2 linked regions of the Indioceanicola profundi genome follow. The protein of the gene in region 1 interacts with the protein of each later gene in a pairwise test. Links are inferred from orthologs where the notes say so. Each region holds a gene or a part of one and is shown in the gene's direction. Other genes may lie near its edges.

Region 1 (3,265 bases):
ACCCCGCCGATCATCGAGGGGGTGGGATTGGGGGCCGCCATCGACTATGTGAAGGAGATCGGAATGGACGCCATCATGGCCCATGAGCAGCGCCTGCTGGCGCATGCCATGGACCGGCTGGCGGACATCGAGGGGCTGCGCCTGATCGGCACGGCGCCCGGCAAGGCGGCCATCATCAGCTTCACCATCGACGGCATCCACCCGCACGACATCGGCACGCTGCTCGACCGCGCCGGCGTCGCCGTCCGGGTGGGCCGCCACTGCACGGAGCCCTTGATGGAGCGGTTCGGCGTCGGGGCCACGGCGCGGGCCAGCTTCGGGCTCTACAACACCGAGGACGAGGCCGCGATGCTGGCGGACGCCGTCCGCGCGGCGAAGGATTTCTGGGGGTAAGGCATGTTCGACGATCTACGTGACCTCTACCAGGAAGTGATCCTGGACCATGGCAAGAACCCGCGGAACTTCGGCAAGCCGGCCAGCTTCAACCGCACGGCCCGGGGCGACAACCCCATGTGCGGCGACAAGATCACCGTCTATCTGACGGTGGGCGAGGACGGGATCATCCAGGATGCCGGCTTCGACGGCCGCGGCTGCGCCATCAGCCAGGCCAGCGCCAGCCTGATGACGGAGATCCTGAAGGGCAAGCCGGTGAAGGAAGCGGAAGCCCTGTTCGGCAGCTTTCACGACATGTGCACCAAGGATGATGAGGAGTGGACCGACCACGGCCCCGTCGATCCCGATGCCATGGACAAGCTGCAGGTCATGTCTGGGGTGCGCGAATTCCCGATGCGGGTGAAATGCGCCACGCTGGCCTGGCACACCATGAACGCCGCGGTGCATGGCGAGGCCGTGACCTCCACCGAAAACGCCGCGTTCTGAGAGAGGGGAAGAGATGAGTTCCATTGAACGACCGATCGCCCCCGACGTCACCATGGGCGCCCCGGTGGACATTCCGGAGGGGGAGCGGCTGCCGCCCGACGCGCCGCTCCACGACCGCGTGATTGAGGCGCTGAAGACCGTCTACGACCCCGAAATCCCGGTGAACATCTATGAACTCGGCCTTGTCTATAAGTGCGAGGTGGATGAGGACGGCGATGTCGACATCGAGATGACCCTGACCGCCCCCGGCTGCCCTGTGGCCGGCGAGATGCCCGGCCAGGTCCAGGGCGTCGTGCGCCAAGTCGAGGGCGTCGGCGACGTGCAGGTCGAAATCGTCTGGGAGCCGGCCTGGGACCCCAGCCGCATGTCCGACGAGGCCCGGCTGACCCTGGGAATGTTCTGATTTCGTGCCGTCCGGCGTTGCTGGACGGTACTTCTCAACCGTCATCCCGGTCGGGCAACATGGATGAAAACGGAGGGTATCGCCATGACCACCCTTAAGGAGCGCCCCAAGGCGCTCACCATCACCGACGCGGCGGCCGAGCGCGTGAAGTCGCTGATCGCCAAGGCGGACAAGCCGATCATCGGGCTGCGCGTCGGCGTCAAGGCGCGCGGCTGCTCCGGCATGAGCTACTTTGTAGAATATGCCGAGGAGAAGAAGAAGTTCGAGGAGGTGGTGGAGGACAAGGGCGTCACCATCCTGATCGACCCCGCGGCCACCATGTTCCTGCTGGGCTCGGAGATGGATTACCAGGACGACAAGTTCCAGTCCGGCTTCACCTTCAAGAACCCGAACGAGAAGGCCCGTTGCGGCTGCGGCGAGAGCTTCACCGTCTGATCCGGCTGCCCGTCAGGCGGCCGGCTCCGCAGTTTCCAGATCCGCCATCTCGGCCTCGCCGACGATGAACCCGGCGGAGGGGGCGAACCTCCCCTCCACCCTGGCCTTGAACTCAAGGCCGGACCGCGCGAACCCATGGACCATCCGCCCCTGCTCCCCCGCCTGTCCCCCGGGCATGCGGGACAGGGCCGATGGCAAGGACGGGTTCATCACCCTCACCCGCCATAGCCGGTCATAGCGCTGCCATTCCTGGTCCGCCATGCCGATCACCTGCTTGGGCTGCCGCTTCAGCGCCTCGATGCGCTGCTCCGCCTCTTCCGTCGACCGGTTGATCCCGTGGATCGCCTCCTCCGCCTCCTCGATGGCCTGACGGATCGCCGCCTCGTCCCGGCGGGCAAGGCGCAGCTCGGCGGCGGCGGCATTCTTCTCATCCACCGCGGCAGCGATCCGCCGTTCCGTCCGCTTGATTACCCTGTGCAGCCGCCGGGCCGACAGCACCATGCCGGCCCCGCCCAGGGCCAGGGCGAGAAAGCTGACCACATGCATCCAGGTGATGACGATCATCGGCCGTATCCCGCCTCCGCCCGCGCTTCCGGGGCCGAACTGGCGGCGGCCGGGCGGACCATCGGCTTGGCCGCGACCTGAACCTGGGTCATTTCGCCGACGGAATAGCCCTTGGCCGCCGGAAATGCCGATTGCAGCATGGACCGCGCTGCACGTTCCTGGGAGGCCCAGATCCGCACCACATTGCCATATCGCCAGATGCAGGGCGCGCTGTCGAAATCCTTGTGGGAGGCATCCGCGAAGCGCCGGTGGCTGACCCTGGCGATGAAGAGTTGGCTGCCCAGCGCCGCTTCCCCGAGTTCGTGCAAGACCTCGACCCGGTCGCTTTCCAGCGCGGCCAACGTCATCTCCGTGCGGCTGAGCTTGGATTTCAGGCGGAACCGCTCGGCGTTCCGGCGCTCGCGCAGCACCGCCTGCCGCCGGTTGCCCTCGAGCGTACGGACGGTGAGATTGCGCGTCCGCGTGATCTCCACCTTGATGGCCGCGTAATCGGCGATCCACTCATAGATATCGGGCAGCACGATGCGCAGCAGCTCCATCACGATGGCCGCCGCAAGGCAGGCCGCCGCGAGGGACAGCACGACGACATCGGAGTCCGCGATCTGAAGGTACATCCTGCTCCCCGCATGCCGCCTTCCGGTGGCATCATAGGACGCAACGGCCGCGGACCCGACCCACTCTTTACGTCGAAAACTATTGGGGTATGCAGCGCCTCCATTCGGAGTGCGGCTTGCTGGCGTGACACGGCCCCGGCCCTCGCCTATTCTCCGCCCCGGACGAACATTCCCGGTACCCTCGAGGAAACGGACCTATGGACAAGGGCACGCCGAAGGCCATCCAGCTCAAGAATTACGCGCCCCCGGCCTGGCTGGTGGACACGATCAGCCTGCATTTCGACCTGCGGGACGGCGGCACCACCGTGACCTCCCGCATGGGCGTGCGGCAGAACCCGGCCCGCGCCGCGGAAGGCCCGGCCCCGCTGGT
Region 2 (3,091 bases), 1.0 Mb from region 1 along the record:
CCGCAGGGCGTGGGCGCGCTGGTGGCGAGACCGGGGCTCATGCTGGACCCGCTCCTTCGTGGCGGTGGGCAGGAACGGCGAATACGCGCCGGGACGGAGAATGTGGCCGGTATCGCAGCCTTCGGGGCCGCCGCCGCCGCGGCGCTGGAGGGGTTGGATAATTATACCCGACTGGCCGTGCTCCGCGACGGTCTGGAGGAACGGGTCCGCGAAGCCGCGCCGGATGCGGTGATCTTCGGGGCCGATGCCCCGCGGGTGGCGAATACGAGCTGCATAGCGCTGCCGGGTCTGACGGCGGAGACCCAGCTGATGGCCTTCGATCTCGCCGGGATCGCGGTCAGCAGCGGTGCTGCCTGTTCCAGCGGAAAGGTGCGGGCATCCCATGTGCTGACCGCCATGGGCGCCCCGGTGGAACTGGCAGGATCGGCGATCCGGGTCAGCCTTGGCTGGAGCAGCACCTCGGAAGAGGTCGACCGCTTCATTCAGGCGTGGGTCCGGCAGTACGGCCGATCCCGAGATCGCCGCGCATGACTGCTTCCGGCGGGCGCGATGCGCAACCCTGTCGCCCGCGGGCGTTTATCAAAGGAAATCCGCCGCGCTTTGTCTCATGATCCGGCACGCATGCTTCAGCCTTGACCAGGTGCCATGACCGACTCGAACGACACGAAATCCGGCCCCCGGCGGGGGGAAACGATCAGCGGAGGCATGAACAGCTGCTGGTTCTGCGCCAAACCGGTCAGCCCGCAGGCGCTGTTCTGCCATAGCTGCGGGAGTCTGCAGCCGCCGCCGGATGTGGATGCGTTCACCCGCCTGCGTCTGCCCGCCCGATTCGACATCGATCAGGCGGATCTGGAGCGGCAGGCGGCCGGCTTCACCCGTATCCTGGACCCGGCCCGTCTGGAAAAGCGCGGCACTATGGAAAGGACCATGGCCGAGCGGCATCGCGCCGCCATCGCCGACGCCCATGCCGAGCTGCGCGATCCCTTGCGGCGGGCAAGATTGCTGCTGGAGAAAGCCGACCGGTATCTACCGGACATCGAAGCGGATGCCGGGCCATGGCGGGAGGAGTTCTCCCTGGCGCTGGACGCGACGGCCGTGGATCGCATCGCCGCCCGGTTGCAGGGCGAGATGGAGGCGGCCCTACGTGATCTCGCCGCTGCTTTCCGCGCCGACGATCTGGACCGCGCGGAGAAGCTTGTGCGGCATGTGGAGGCGCTGTCGCTGGCCGTCATGGAGGGGAGAGTACGCCGGAGCGAGTTGCTGGCCGGCAGTCCCGGCTTCTGACCGGACGGGATCGACGCAAATGCTGGACTTGGACCGGGCAGGTCCGTAACAACATCGGCGGTCTGGCGCGGAAGAGTGCCGCCGCCGGGAAGCTTGGGAGTATTGGCAGCATGCCGAAGATGGTTTTCGTTGAGACGGACGGTACCCGCCGTGAAGTGGACGCGCCCCTGGGTCTGTCGATCCTGGAAGTTGCGCGCCGGCATGACATCGATCTGGAAGGGGCGTGCGAGGGCTCGCTGGCCTGCTCCACCTGCCATGTGATCGTGGACCCGCAATGGTATGACGTGCTGCCCGACGCCAGCGAGGATGAGGAGGACATGCTGGACCTGGCATTCGGCCTGACCAAGACCTCGCGCCTGGGCTGCCAGATCCGCATCACCGAGGAGATGGACGGCCTGACCGTGCGTCTGCCCGGCGGGGCCTGATCGATGGGCGGCGCTCCGCTGCCGGATCTCGCTGTGCCGGGCGGCTTGTTCGCCCGGCTGCGGGACGGCGCGCGGGCGTCTTGGGACCGCTATGTGCGCCACCCCTTTGTGGTCGGGCTGGGCGATGGAACGCTGCCGGAGGCGGCGTTCCGGCATTATCTGGTTCAGGATTACCTGTTCCTCATCCATTTCGCCCGCGCCTATGCGCTGGCCGCGTACAAGGCCGATGATCTCGCCGACATGCGGGCGGCCTCCCGCTCCATGTCCGCCATCTTGGACCTGGAGATGGGTCTGCATGTTAAGTACTGCGCCCGCTGGGGTGTGGGGGAAGGGGAGATGGCGGCTGCGCCAGAGGCGCAGGCCACGCTGGCCTACACCCGCTTCGTTCTGGAGCGCGGGATGGCCGGCGACCTGCTCGACCTTCATGTGGCGCTGGCGCCCTGTGTGATCGGCTATGCGGAGATCGCGGCCAATCTCCTGGCAGATCCGGCAACCCGGCTGGACGGCAATCCCTACCGCGACTGGATCGAGATGTATGCCGATCCCGCTTATCGGGAAGTGGCGCAGAGTCAGGTTGCGCTGCTGGAACGGTTGAGCGCGCGCCGCGGCGGCAATGCCCGTTTCGACTCGCTGCTGCGTGCCTTCGAGGCGGCCAGCCGGCTGGAAGCCGGGTTCTGGGACATGGGCCTGTCGCTCGCGGATTGAAGCTGTCGGAACCTCAGGCGGGATCGAGCCCTGAACGGGCAGGGGCTGACATTGGGCGGAGAACTCCGTCTGTCTCAATTCCGATCGGTCGAAGGCAATGAAAAATGGGGAGGCCTCGCGGCCTCCCCATTTTTCATTTCAGCCCGGTATGGGCCTCAGTTCTTCACCAGTCGGCTCCACCAGCCCTTCTTGGGCTTTTCCACCGGCGGGTTCACCGTGATCGCCGGGTTGGCGGGTACATCCTCCGCAGATGCGGCGGCAGGCGCATCGGTCGCTTCCGGAGCGGGCGCAGCCCCAGCGGCCGGAGTTGCCGACGCTTCGGCAGCAGGTGCTTCGGCGACAGGTGCTTCGGTGGCCGCAGCCTCCGGAGCAGCCTTCTTCCGGCTCCGCGTCGCGCGCTTCTTCGGCGCGGGCGCTTCGGCGGCTTCGGGCGCGGCGTCCTCAGTGGCCTTTTTCCGGCTACGGGTGGCGCGCTTCTTCGGAGCAGGAGCCTCCTGGGCCGGAGCTTCCTCGGTCACCGTTTCGCCCGGAGGGGCGACATCAGCGGTGGCCGCCATCGCCTCCGGCGTGGCGCTTTCCGCGGCGGGGACAGCATCAGCGGTCGTCACCTCGGGCGTGGTGATGTCCGACGCATCCGCCTCGGAGACGTCGGCAGCAGGCTGTGCACCGGCAATCCC

The links.
Region 2: the proteins of DOL89_RS09785 (region 1) and DOL89_RS04815 interact in binary tests that used the Escherichia coli proteins (3 or more experiments, as listed by UniProt). The link is inferred for Indioceanicola profundi from one-to-one orthologs.

The regions. Positions count from the first base shown.
Region 1 is NZ_CP030126.1:2,043,619-2,046,883, forward strand. Bases 91-3,041 are described here. They hold DOL89_RS09785 (HesB/IscA family protein), read left to right. Parts: upstream 91-1,366; coding sequence 1,367-1,717; downstream 1,718-3,041. Other genes in these bases: DOL89_RS09770 (aminotransferase class V-fold PLP-dependent enzyme), read left to right, coding at 91-393; sufU (Fe-S cluster assembly sulfur transfer protein SufU), read left to right, coding at 397-879; DOL89_RS09780 (SUF system Fe-S cluster assembly protein), read left to right, coding at 893-1,282; DOL89_RS09790 (hypothetical protein), read right to left, coding at 1,730-2,281; DOL89_RS09795 (hypothetical protein), read right to left, coding at 2,278-2,895. In the rest of the region: more of DOL89_RS09770, read left to right, coding at 1-90; pepN (aminopeptidase N), read left to right, coding at 3,093-3,265. UniProt on the Escherichia coli protein: Is able to transfer iron-sulfur clusters to apo-ferredoxin. Multiple cycles of [2Fe2S] cluster formation and transfer are observed, suggesting that IscA acts catalytically.
Region 2 is NZ_CP030126.1:1,023,835-1,026,925, forward strand. The notes cover bases 275-3,051. They hold DOL89_RS04815 (ferredoxin family 2Fe-2S iron-sulfur cluster binding protein), read left to right. Parts: upstream 275-1,394; coding sequence 1,395-1,709; downstream 1,710-3,051. Other genes in these bases: DOL89_RS04805 (cysteine desulfurase family protein), read left to right, coding at 275-531; DOL89_RS04810 (hypothetical protein), read left to right, coding at 646-1,284; tenA (thiaminase II), read left to right, coding at 1,713-2,414; DOL89_RS04825 (Rne/Rng family ribonuclease), read right to left, coding at 2,570-3,051. Outside these bases: more of DOL89_RS04805, read left to right, coding at 1-274; more of DOL89_RS04825, read right to left, coding at 3,052-3,091. UniProt on the Escherichia coli protein: Ferredoxin are iron-sulfur proteins that transfer electrons in a wide variety of metabolic reactions. Although the function of this ferredoxin is unknown it is probable that it has a role as a cellular electron transfer protein.